DNA from 3 places in the Methylibium sp. T29-B genome. Region 3 is predicted to be linked to each of the others. Evidence: predicted binding sites of a transcription regulator. Region 3 holds the regulator's gene; each other region holds the start of a gene.

Evidence for each region. The regulator FNR, encoded in region 3, switches genes on or off when oxygen is low (the NO sensors DNR and NnrR bind a similar motif). The targets are predictions, from matches to a motif close to TTGATNNNNATCAA.
Region 1: the regulator FNR is predicted to act here: its motif matches at 2,030-2,043, upstream of Y694_RS07165 (DUF2892 domain-containing protein).
Region 2: the regulator FNR is predicted to act here: its motif matches at 1,491-1,504, upstream of Y694_RS14345 (OmpW family protein).

Annotation. Positions count from the first base shown of each region.
Region 1 is NZ_AZSN01000029.1:32,171-35,436, reverse strand. Features, by position in the region: gene Y694_RS07180 (hypothetical protein) at 1-259, shown strand, start outside; gene Y694_RS07175 (glutathione S-transferase family protein) at 677-1,330, shown strand; gene Y694_RS07170 (carboxymuconolactone decarboxylase family protein) at 1,378-1,755, opposite strand; gene Y694_RS07165 (DUF2892 domain-containing protein) at 1,775-1,972, opposite strand; gene Y694_RS07160 (2-keto-4-pentenoate hydratase) at 2,145-2,969, shown strand; gene Y694_RS07155 (GFA family protein) at 3,015-3,266, opposite strand, start outside.
Region 2 is NZ_AZSN01000092.1:11,570-14,835, forward strand. Features, by position in the region: gene metF (methylenetetrahydrofolate reductase [NAD(P)H]) at 1-581, shown strand, start outside; gene Y694_RS14340 (polyphosphate kinase 2 family protein) at 598-1,428, opposite strand; gene Y694_RS14345 (OmpW family protein) at 1,628-2,218, shown strand; partial or broken gene Y694_RS14350 (5-formyltetrahydrofolate cyclo-ligase) at 2,231-2,843, opposite strand; gene Y694_RS14355 (TfoX/Sxy family protein) at 2,945-3,266, shown strand, end outside.
Region 3 is NZ_AZSN01000084.1:5,143-8,408, reverse strand. Features, by position in the region: gene hemN (oxygen-independent coproporphyrinogen III oxidase) at 1-1,252, opposite strand, end outside; gene fnr (fumarate/nitrate reduction transcriptional regulator Fnr) at 1,429-2,160, shown strand; gene Y694_RS13680 (hypothetical protein) at 2,191-2,445, opposite strand; gene Y694_RS13675 (hypothetical protein) at 2,481-2,729, opposite strand; partial or broken gene ccoG (cytochrome c oxidase accessory protein CcoG) at 2,754-3,266, opposite strand, start outside.

The DNA of each region.
Region 1 (3,266 bases), on a different contig from region 3:
GGATCGCACGGCCGGGCGGCCGGCCGCGGGACCTGCCGTGGGGCCCGGTTCGACGCCGGCCTTCGGACGCGTCGACGGCCGGGTGCAGGTGCTGGCCGCTGGCAACAGCGAGAGCTCCTTCGTGGCCACATCGGTGGCGCCTGCCACGGGCGGCGGTGTCCACTTCTCGGCCATCCGGGTGGAGGAGTACGCATTCGAGGCAAAGAAGCCCTTCGTGCTGATGGAAGGTTCGATGGTGATCTCCGGGACCTGCGAATAACTCCGGCGACGACGACGATGACGAAAGGGGTCCGTGCGACCCGGGCCGCCGCCGCGCTGTTGCCGCGGCTGCTGTCCGGCTGCGCCAGCCACTACTCCAGCCGCCGCCGGGCCCCACCGCGCAGCCGCGGTTCAAGACCTGGGGCACCTATGCGCACATCGACCCCGAACGCTCGTGCAAGACCCTCTGGCGGCTCGACGTACCGGTGGTCAAGGGCAAGGACGCGTGGTGAGCATCCAGGCCGGCGTGCCGCTGCGCAGTCGGAGTTCATCACCGACGCCCGACGCTGCCGCCTGCGCCTCTGGCGGCTCGATCCCGATGGCGCCCGCATGCCCGAGCCCAGCGCGAAGCCCGACACGCCGATACATTGCGAGTTCTCGCTCTGACGTCGTTCGCGCAGGAGGCGCCGCCCGCACCATGCAACTCATCGGCATGCTCGATTCGCCCTACGTCCGCCGCGTCGCGGTGTCGCTGCAGCTGCTGGGGCTGCCGTTCGAGCACCGCTCGATCTCGGTGTTCCGGGGCTTCGACACGTTTCGCCGGATCAGCCCGGTGGTCAAGGCGCCGTCGCTGGTGTGCGATGACGGCAGCGTGCTGCTCGACTCGAACCTGATCCTCGAACACGCCGAGACGCTGGCGGCGGCCCTGCCGGCGGCGCGGCGCCGCAGCCTGATGCCGGCCGACCCGGCCGCGCGGCTGCGCACGCTGAGCCTGCTGGGCCTGGCGCTCGCTGCCTGCGAGAAGAGCGTGCAGATCGTCTACGAGAACCTGCGCCCGGCCGACAAGGTGCATGCGCCGTGGTTCGACCGCGTCAGCGGCCAGCTGCGCGTGGCCTACGGCGAACTGGAGGCTGCGCTGGCGCAGCGGCCGCTGGCGGTGGACACCGACCACATCGACCAGGCCGGCGTCTCCATCGCGGTTGCCTGGCGCTTCACGCAGGCGCTGATCCCCGAGGTGGTGGACGCCGCGGCACATCCGCGGCTCGCCGCGCATGCGGCGCAGGCCGAGGCGCTGCCGGCCTTCCGTGCCGCGCCCCACGGCGAGGGCAGCTACCCGGCTGCGACCGTGTAGCGCCGGCCGGCGCATCGCCGTCTCATGTCGCGTGTGACGGCGGTGCGCTAGATGTCGGGGCCGCGCGCGAACTCGTCATAGGCGGCCACCGCATGGGCCGCATACATCAGCGACGGTCCGCCGCCCATGTAGACGGCGACGCCCAGCGCTTCATCCAGCTCCTGCCGCGACGCGCCGAGCTTCGCCAACGCCTGCATGTGAAACCCGATGCACGGGTCGCAGCGCGCGGCCACGCTCAGTGCCACCGCGATCAGCTCCTTGGTCTTCTTGTCCAGCGCGCCATCGGCCATCGCTGCGCGGCCCAGCTCGCCGAAACCCTTCATCACGTCGGGGACGCCCGTGCGCAGGGTGGCAAGCCGAGCGGAAATATCCAGCGTCAGCTCTCGGTACGGGGCGGGAGGGCGGTTGTCGGTGCGGTCGGCCATGGCGGTGCGTGCCTGTCGCTCACTTGCCGCTGCGCGTGGCGCAGGTGTTCAGCCCGAACGGCAGGTAGGCGGGGCAGAAGCGGAACAGACCGGTGGCGATCGGCACCACGCCGAGCCAGCCCCAGGGACCGATGACGCCTGCCACGGTGGCGGCGATCAGTGCGGCGCCGACGACGATGCGCACGCTGCGGTCGAGGGTTCCGACGTTGGGGTTCATGGCGTTTCTCCTGGAGTGAAGCCGGCCTCATCATCTCGCCGTGCGGCGGGTGCGGCGCTGACGTGGATCAAGACTGCGGTTCGAACAGGAAAAGGGATTGACTTAGTTCGACCGCCGCCGCTAGCGTGCCGCTGTCGATTTCGAGCGACGCCTCGGGGATGCACGAATGTCGATGACCATCGCACCGCCTTCTCTCGATGCCCTGGCCCGGCAGATCCAGGCCGCACAGGACGCGACCCGGCAGATCGAGCCCTTCACGTCGCAGCTCGACGGCTTCGACGTGCCGGCCGCGTACGCGGTGGCGCAGCTCGTGCACGAGGCGCGGCTGCGGGAAGGCGCGCGCGCGATCGGTCGCAAGATCGGCTTCACCAACCCGGACATGTGGTCGCTGTACGGCGTGCGCGATCCGGTATGGGCCCACGTCTACGACCGGACCGTGGTGCGCGTGTCGGGCGGACGGCACGTGTGCCGGCTGGCGCCGTTCACCGAGCCGAAGATCGAGCCCGAGATCGTGCTGCACTTCCATCGCGCGCCGCCGGCGGATGCTGACGCGGCCGCACTGCTGGACTGCATCGACTGGGTGGCGCATGCGTTCGAGATCGTGCAGTCGCATTTCCCGGGCTGGAAGTTCCGCGCTGCCGATACGGTGGCCGACGCCGCGCTGCACGGCGCGCTGCTGGTCGGCGAGCCGCAGCCGGTGGCGCGCCTGCAGCCCGGCCTGCGCTCGGCGTTGGCGGCCTTTTCCTTGGAGCTGGTGTGCGACGGCGCGGTGCGCGAGGTGGGCGTGGGCGCCAACGTGCTGGGCAGCCCGCTGGCCGCGCTGGCGCACCTGGCCGGCGTGCTGTCGCGTCAGCCGCAGGCGCTGCCGCTGCAGGCCGGCGAACTGGTGACCACCGGCACGCTCACCACCGCGCAGCCGGTGCGTGCGGGGCAGACCTGGCACACGGTGCTGCGTGGCATCGATCTGCCGGGGCTGGCGGTCGAGTTCGTCGACTGACGTGCCCGCGGCGCGGTGCGGCGCCGCGGGGTTCTCGGCGGCTCCTCAGCCCAGCGGCGGATTGGCCGGCATGCGGGCCCGGCTCGGATCCTGCGCCACCCAGGGCTGGGCGTGGTCGCACCAGATCTCCATCTGAGGCTGCAGCGCCGACGTGTCGTCGAGCGTGCCGGCCTTCAGGAAGGTGAGGGCAGGTGCAGCCGCCACTTCGGAGACGATCGCCGAGCCGCAGTTCGGGCAGAACTTGCGATCCACCGGCAGGCCGCTCTCGCCGGTGTCGCGGTAGGTGGACACCGGGCC
Region 2 (3,266 bases), on a different contig from region 3:
GCGCGCAGAACATCCGGCGCCTGGTCGCGCTGCGCGGCGACCTGCCGAGCGGCACCGCGACGGCCGGCGAGTTCCGCTACGCGAACGAGCTGATCGCCTTCGTGCGCGAGACCCAGGGCACCGACCTGCGCATCGAGGTGGCCGCCTACCCCGAGTACCACCCGCAGCAGCGCTACGCGCGGCGCGACCTGCAGCACTTCGCCAACAAGATGAAGGCCGGCGCCGACGCGGCGATCACGCAGTTCTTCTACAACCCCGACGCCTACTTCCATTTCCTCGACGAGGTGCGCGCGCTGGGTGTCGACGCGCCGATCGTGCCGGGCATCATGCCGTTCCACAACTACGCGCGCATCGCGCAGTTCGCGATGCGCGACGGCATCGAGATCCCGCGCTGGGTGGCCCTGAAGATGGAGGGCTACATGGACGACGCCGCGTCGATCCGCGCCTTCGGCATCGAGGTGGTGTCGCGGCTGTGCGAGCGGCTGATCGCCGGCGGTGCCCCGGCCATCCACTTCTACACGCTCAACCAGTCGGCGCTGACGCTGGAGGTCTGCCGCCGGCTCGCGTCGGCGCGCGGCTGAAACGCGCGCGGCGCGCTCAGACCACGCGCACTGCCGCCGGGTCGAAGTCGGGCTTCGGCGGCTTGAGCTTCATGCCCGCCAGCGCCTGCGCGACCAGCGTCGCGATCATCAGGTTGCGGTTGCTCTTGCTGTCGGCCGGCACCACGTGCCAGGGCGCGCAGGCGGTCGAGGTGGCCGCCAGCGCGGTTTCGTAGGCGGCCAGGTAGGCCCTCCACTTCGAGCGCGTCTCGAGGTCGCCGACCTGGAATTTCCAGCGCTTGGCGGGGTCGTCCAGACGCGCCTGCAGCCGTTCGCGCTGCTCGTCCTTCGAGATGTGCAGGAAGCACTTGACGAGGGTCGTGCCGCTGTCGTGCAGCAGGCGCTCGAAGGCGTTGATGTGGGCCAGCCGGCGTTGGCGCTCGGCGGCGTCGATCCAGCCTTCGACGAAGGGCACCAGCACGTCTTCGTAATGGCTGCGGTTGAACACCACCACCTCGCCGGCGCGCGGCACCACCGCATGCACGCGCCACAGGAAGTCGTGCGCGCGCTCCACCTCGGTGGGCGCCTTGAAGGCCGCCACGCGCACGCCGAGCGGGCTGCACTGGCGGAACACCGAGCGCGCGGTGCCGTCCTTGCCCGAGGTGTCCATGCCCTGCAGCACCAGCAGCAGCTTGGGCGGTCGGCCGGCACTGCCGTTGGCGTAGAGCAGGTCCTGCAGGCGGTCGATCTCGATCGCCAGTTCGGCGAGCCGCGCATCGTCGGCCTCGCGGCTGCTGCTGGCGGCCGGCCGCGCACCGGGGTCGATGTCCTTGAGCCGCAGCTTGCGGCCGACGCGGTAGGTCTTCAGGTAGGCGGTCGAGCGGGCCATCGCGACTCCTGGGAAGGCGGTGCGGCGACTGTAGCGCCGCGTGCACACCGCGACGCGTCGGGTTGATCTGCCTCAGAAAGCCGCAGCGGCTTCAACGCTGCGCGCCCGCGCGCTTGAGCCAACGCAAGCCGCGGCGTCCCGCCACGCACTGCAATGCACGGGCGGGAAGCTCCCCGTGCATTCCGGAGTGAAGCTCATCATGAAGAAGAAGACCCTCGCCGCCCTCGCCCTCGCCGCCCTCGGTGGCGCCGCGGCCGCCGCACCGACCGGCGGCGACTGGCTGGTGCGCGTGCGCGCGCTGCACCTCGACCCGGCCAACAAGGACAGCACCGGCGTCGGCCTGGCCATCGACAGCAAGACCTTCCCCGAACTCGACATCAGCTACTTCTTCACGCCGAACTGGGCCGCCGAACTGGTGCTGACCTATCCGCAGAAGCAGGACGTGAGTGCCTCCGGCACGCGCATCGGCAGCCTCAAGCACCTGCCGCCGACGCTGTCGCTGCAGTACCACTTCCTGCCCGGCGCGGCGGTCCAGCCCTACCTCGGCGCGGGCATCAACTACACGCGCTTCTCGTCGGTCGACTTGCCGGCGCCGTTCAGCATCGAGAAGAACAGCGTGGGCCTGTCGGTGGGTGCCGGCGTGGACGTGCCGCTCGGCGACCGGCTGGTGCTGAACCTGGATGTAAAGAAGGTGCAGATCCGCACCGACGTGTCGGCTGCGGGGGTGAAGGCGGGGACCTTCAAGGTCGACCCGGTGCTGTTCGGCGTCGGGCTCGGCTGGCGCTTCTGAGGCGGCGCGCGATCAGTCTTCGCGCGACCAGGCGACGCCGTCCTCGGTGAGCATGGCGTCGAGCGGGATGTCGTGCGGCTCGCCCTCGAGCCAGTCGATGTAGCCGTGCCGGTAGCCGATGCCGACCGTGAACGGCCGCGGCTCCAGGGCCGCCAGCGTGCGGTCGTAGAAGCCGCCGCCGTAGCCGAGCCGCAGGCCCTTCGGGCCGAAGCCGACGCAGGGCACCAGCAACAGCGTCGGCATCACGAGGTCGGTGCCCTTGGGCTTGGGGGATGTCGTAGGCATCCTCCTCCATCGGGCAGCCGGGGTACCACTGGTGGAAGCGCAGCTGCTTGGTCTGGCGGTTCATCACCGGCAGGCCGATCCGGCGCGGCGGGCCCTCGCCGGTACCGTGTCCGGCACCCTCGGTCCAGCGGTGCAGCGACGGCAGGGGATCGAACTCGCCCTTGATGGCCCAGTATGCGCCGACCGTCACGTCCTCGCGCTGCGTGAGCCACACCCGCAGCACGCCCTGCAGCTGTTCGGCACGCTCCAGGCGATCGGTCAGGCTCTGCCGCTCGGCCTGCAGCATGCGACGCAGTTGCGCCTTGTCCGGCCGGCTCATCGGGTCGTAGGGCAGGGTCATGGGCGGGTCCGTGGCGGGCTGGCGTGGCGTGTCATCGAGGCAGCCCGGATTTTGCCCCGCAGGATGGCCTGCGCCCCAAGGTCGCTGCCTACACTGTGGCAATGGCCCCACCCCGCGACGAATTTGCTGCGCACTGCGTCGAGTTGCTGTCATCCGTGGGACCGGCGCATGCGAAGCGCATGTTCGGTGGCCACGGCCTCTACCTCGACGGGCTGATGATCGGTCTGATCGCCGCCGACCAGCTCTACCTCAAGACCGACGCGCAGACGTTGCCGCAGTGGCGAGACGCCGGCGGGCGGGCCTTCGTCTACGAAAGTTCGCGCGCCGGCGTGGTGCGGACCGCCACCATGAGCTACTGGACGCCGCCCGACGAGGCGACCGAGTCACCCGATGCGCTGCGACCCTGGGCCCGGCTGGCGCTGG
Region 3 (3,266 bases):
AGCGGCGGAAATCGAGCAGGTGGGCCAGTTCGATGGATTCGAACACCACCCGCCCCTGGCACATCAGCGCCATGATCACCGAGCGGCGCACCACATCGTCCCGCGTCAGCACGAGGCCGCGCACCACCGGCAGTTCCCCGGAGCGCAGGGCGTCCTGGTACTCCGGCAGCGTCTTCGCGTTCTGGCTGTAGGTCGCGCCGATGCGGCCGATGGCCGAGACGCCCAGGCCGATCAGGTCGCAGTCGGGCTGGGTGCTGTAGCCCTGGAAATTGCGGTGCAGCCGGCCCTGCCGCTTGGCCGCGGCCAGCGCGTCACCCGGCAGGGCGAAGTGGTCCATGCCGATGTAGTCGTAGCCGTGCGCCAGGAAGGCGGCGATCGCGTTCGACAGCATCGTCACGCGCTGGGCGGTGCCCGGCAGGTCTGCCGCATGGATGCGCCGCTGCGGCTTGAAGCGCTGCGGCAGATGCGCATAGCTGTAGAGCGCCACGCGGTCCGGCCGCAACCGCGCCACCTGCTCCACCGTCCGGGCCAGCGAGGCCGGGGTCTGCTTGGGCAAGCCGTGGATCAGGTCGACGTTGATCGAATCGAAGCCCAATGCGCGCGCGCTGGCGATCAGCGCCTCCACCTGCTCGGCCGGCTGCACGCGGTGCACCGCGTGCTGCACTTCGGGGTCGAAGTCCTGCACGCCGAAGCTCAGGCGGTTGAAGCCCAGCGCCTTCAGGTGCGAAAGCCGCGAGGCACTGACGGTGCGCGGGTCGACCTCGATCGAGCATTCGGCCTGCGGCTGCAGGTCGAAGGCGCCGCGCAGCAGGGCCATCAGCTGCGACAGCTCCGCATCGTCCAGGAAGGTCGGCGTACCGCCGCCGAGGTGCAGCTGACTGACGCGCTGGCGGCTGCCGATCACGTCCTGGTGCAATGCCACCTCGCGGCCCAGCCACTCCAGGTACTCGGTGCCGCGCCGGTGCTGCCGGGTGATCACCTTGTTGCAGGCGCAGTAGTAGCAGACCGACTCGCAGAATGGGATGTGGACGTAGATCGACAGCGGTGTGCCGCCGCCCACCGCGCCGGCCGCCGGGGCGCCGCTGCGGCGCTGGCCCAGGGCCTGCCGGTACTGAGCGGGGCCGAAGGCCTCCACGAAGCGGTCGGCAGTCGGGTAGGAGGTGTAGCGCGGCCCACCGGCGTCCAGACGACTCAGGAGTTCCTCGCTCGGCGCAGCCGGTTCCAGCATGTCGGTCAGGGTCGGAGGGGGCATGTCCGGACTGTGCCGAGGGCCTCTCACCGGGCTCTTGATCTGGGTCAAGGCCGGTCGCCGGCGGCCTCCGACAATCCACGCACAGCTTGAGGTCGATCATGCAACTTGCCCCTCACGACACTGCCGCCGACTCACATGCTCCATCGCGGGTGGCGCACAAGATCATAATGAAGCGCATGGAACGTGAACCGATCCGCATCGAGGCCCTCAAGGTCGCATGCTCCAGTTGCAACCTGCGCGAGCTCTGCCTGCCGGTGGGGCTGTCGGACGACGATCTCGACCACCTCGACCAGCTGGTCGGCAGCCGCCGCCCCGTGAAGCGCGGCGACACGCTGTTCCACGCCGGGGATCGCTTCGAGTCGCTTTATGCGGTGCGCACCGGCTTCTTCAAGACCTGCGTGTCCGCCGACGACGGCCGCGACCAGGTGACCGGCTTCCAGATGGCCGGCGAACTGCTGGGACTGGACGGCATCAGCACCGACCGCCATGCCTGCGACGCGGTGGCGCTGGAGGACTCCCAGGTCTGCCAGATCCCCTACTCGCAGCTCGAGAAGCTGTCGCGCGAATCCACGCCGCTGCAGCACCAGTTCCACAAGATCATGAGCCGCGAGATCGTGCGCGACCACGGCGTGATGCTGCTGCTCGGCAGCATGCGGGCCGAGGAGCGGCTCGCGGCCTTCCTGCTGAACCTCACGCAGCGCCTGCAGGCACGCGGCTTCTCGGCCTCGTCGCTCGTGCTGCGCATGACGCGCGAGGAGATCGGCAGCTACCTCGGTCTCAAGCTGGAGACCGTGAGCCGCACCTTCTCGAAGTTCCAGGACGAAGGTCTGCTCGAGGTGAAGCAGCGCGACATCCGCGTGCTCGACGAATCCGGGCTGCGCCGGCTCGTCAACGGCCCGGCCTGCTGAAGGTTCGCCGCCTGCCTCGCCCGGCGCGACTCAGGGCCAGCGGCGCGGCTCGGTATTGGCCGGCTCCGGCGTTGCCAGTAGCAGCGTCAACATCGACGTCAGCGCGCACACGGTCCAGAACGCGAAGAAGGCCAGCGTGTAGACGCCAGCCGGCGACACCGTCTCCAGCGCGCGCCCGACCCAGCCGTTCAGTTCCGCCGGGTCGGCTGCGCTGAACACCAGGACCTCCAGCACACCCGCCATCAGGAACGACGGCCAGGCGATCCACAGCGTGCGTTGTCTCATCGTCGCGAGCTCCGGGTCGACGGGCGGCACCACGCTCAGCGCTCGGGGCGCGGCGTGGCCGCATGATTGCGCGCCTGCACTGCCGGCGTGTCGCTGCCCAGCGGTTCGCTGCTGCGGCTGAGCACCGGGTCGCTGCCACGCACGGCGATCACGGCAGTGACGATGCCAGCCACCACGACCGCCAGCGGGCCGCCCAGCACCAGCCACAGCATGGGCTCGCGCCACCAGGGCAGCGGCCGCTCAGGCGCGGGCGTCGGGCGGGTTGCGTTCTCGTTCGGGGTCATGGGTTGCTCCGGAGAGGGCCGCGTTCAGCGCGGCACGACGAAGGTGGATTTCTCGGACACGCTGGCCGCCGGCTGCATGCCGTCGGCCTCGCGGATGATCTCGAAGCGCAGGGGTGGGCGCCGGGGCCCAGGGCCGCGGCGCTCTGCGGCGGCACTTGCACCGCGACAGGCACCCAGCGCGACTCGGCCGGGGCCAGCCGCACCTCGTCACGCACCTGCGCCTGCGCGCCGGCGATGCCGCTCACCACCACCCGGTAGCGCTGCTCCGACTCGGTGGCGTTCATGATCTGCAACCGGTAGACATTCTCGATGCGCCCTTCGTCGACCAGCCTTGCCAACGTACCGCGGTCGCGCACCACGTCGACGCGCATCGGGCTGCGCAGCACGAGACTGGTGACGAAGCCGACCGAGATCAGCAGCAGGATCACGCCGTAGACCAGCACGCGCGGACGGAACACACGCCGCCAGTCCAGCCTGCTCTGCCCGGCAGCCAGGCCGTTCTGCGTCGCATAGCGGATCAGTCCGCGCGGATACGCC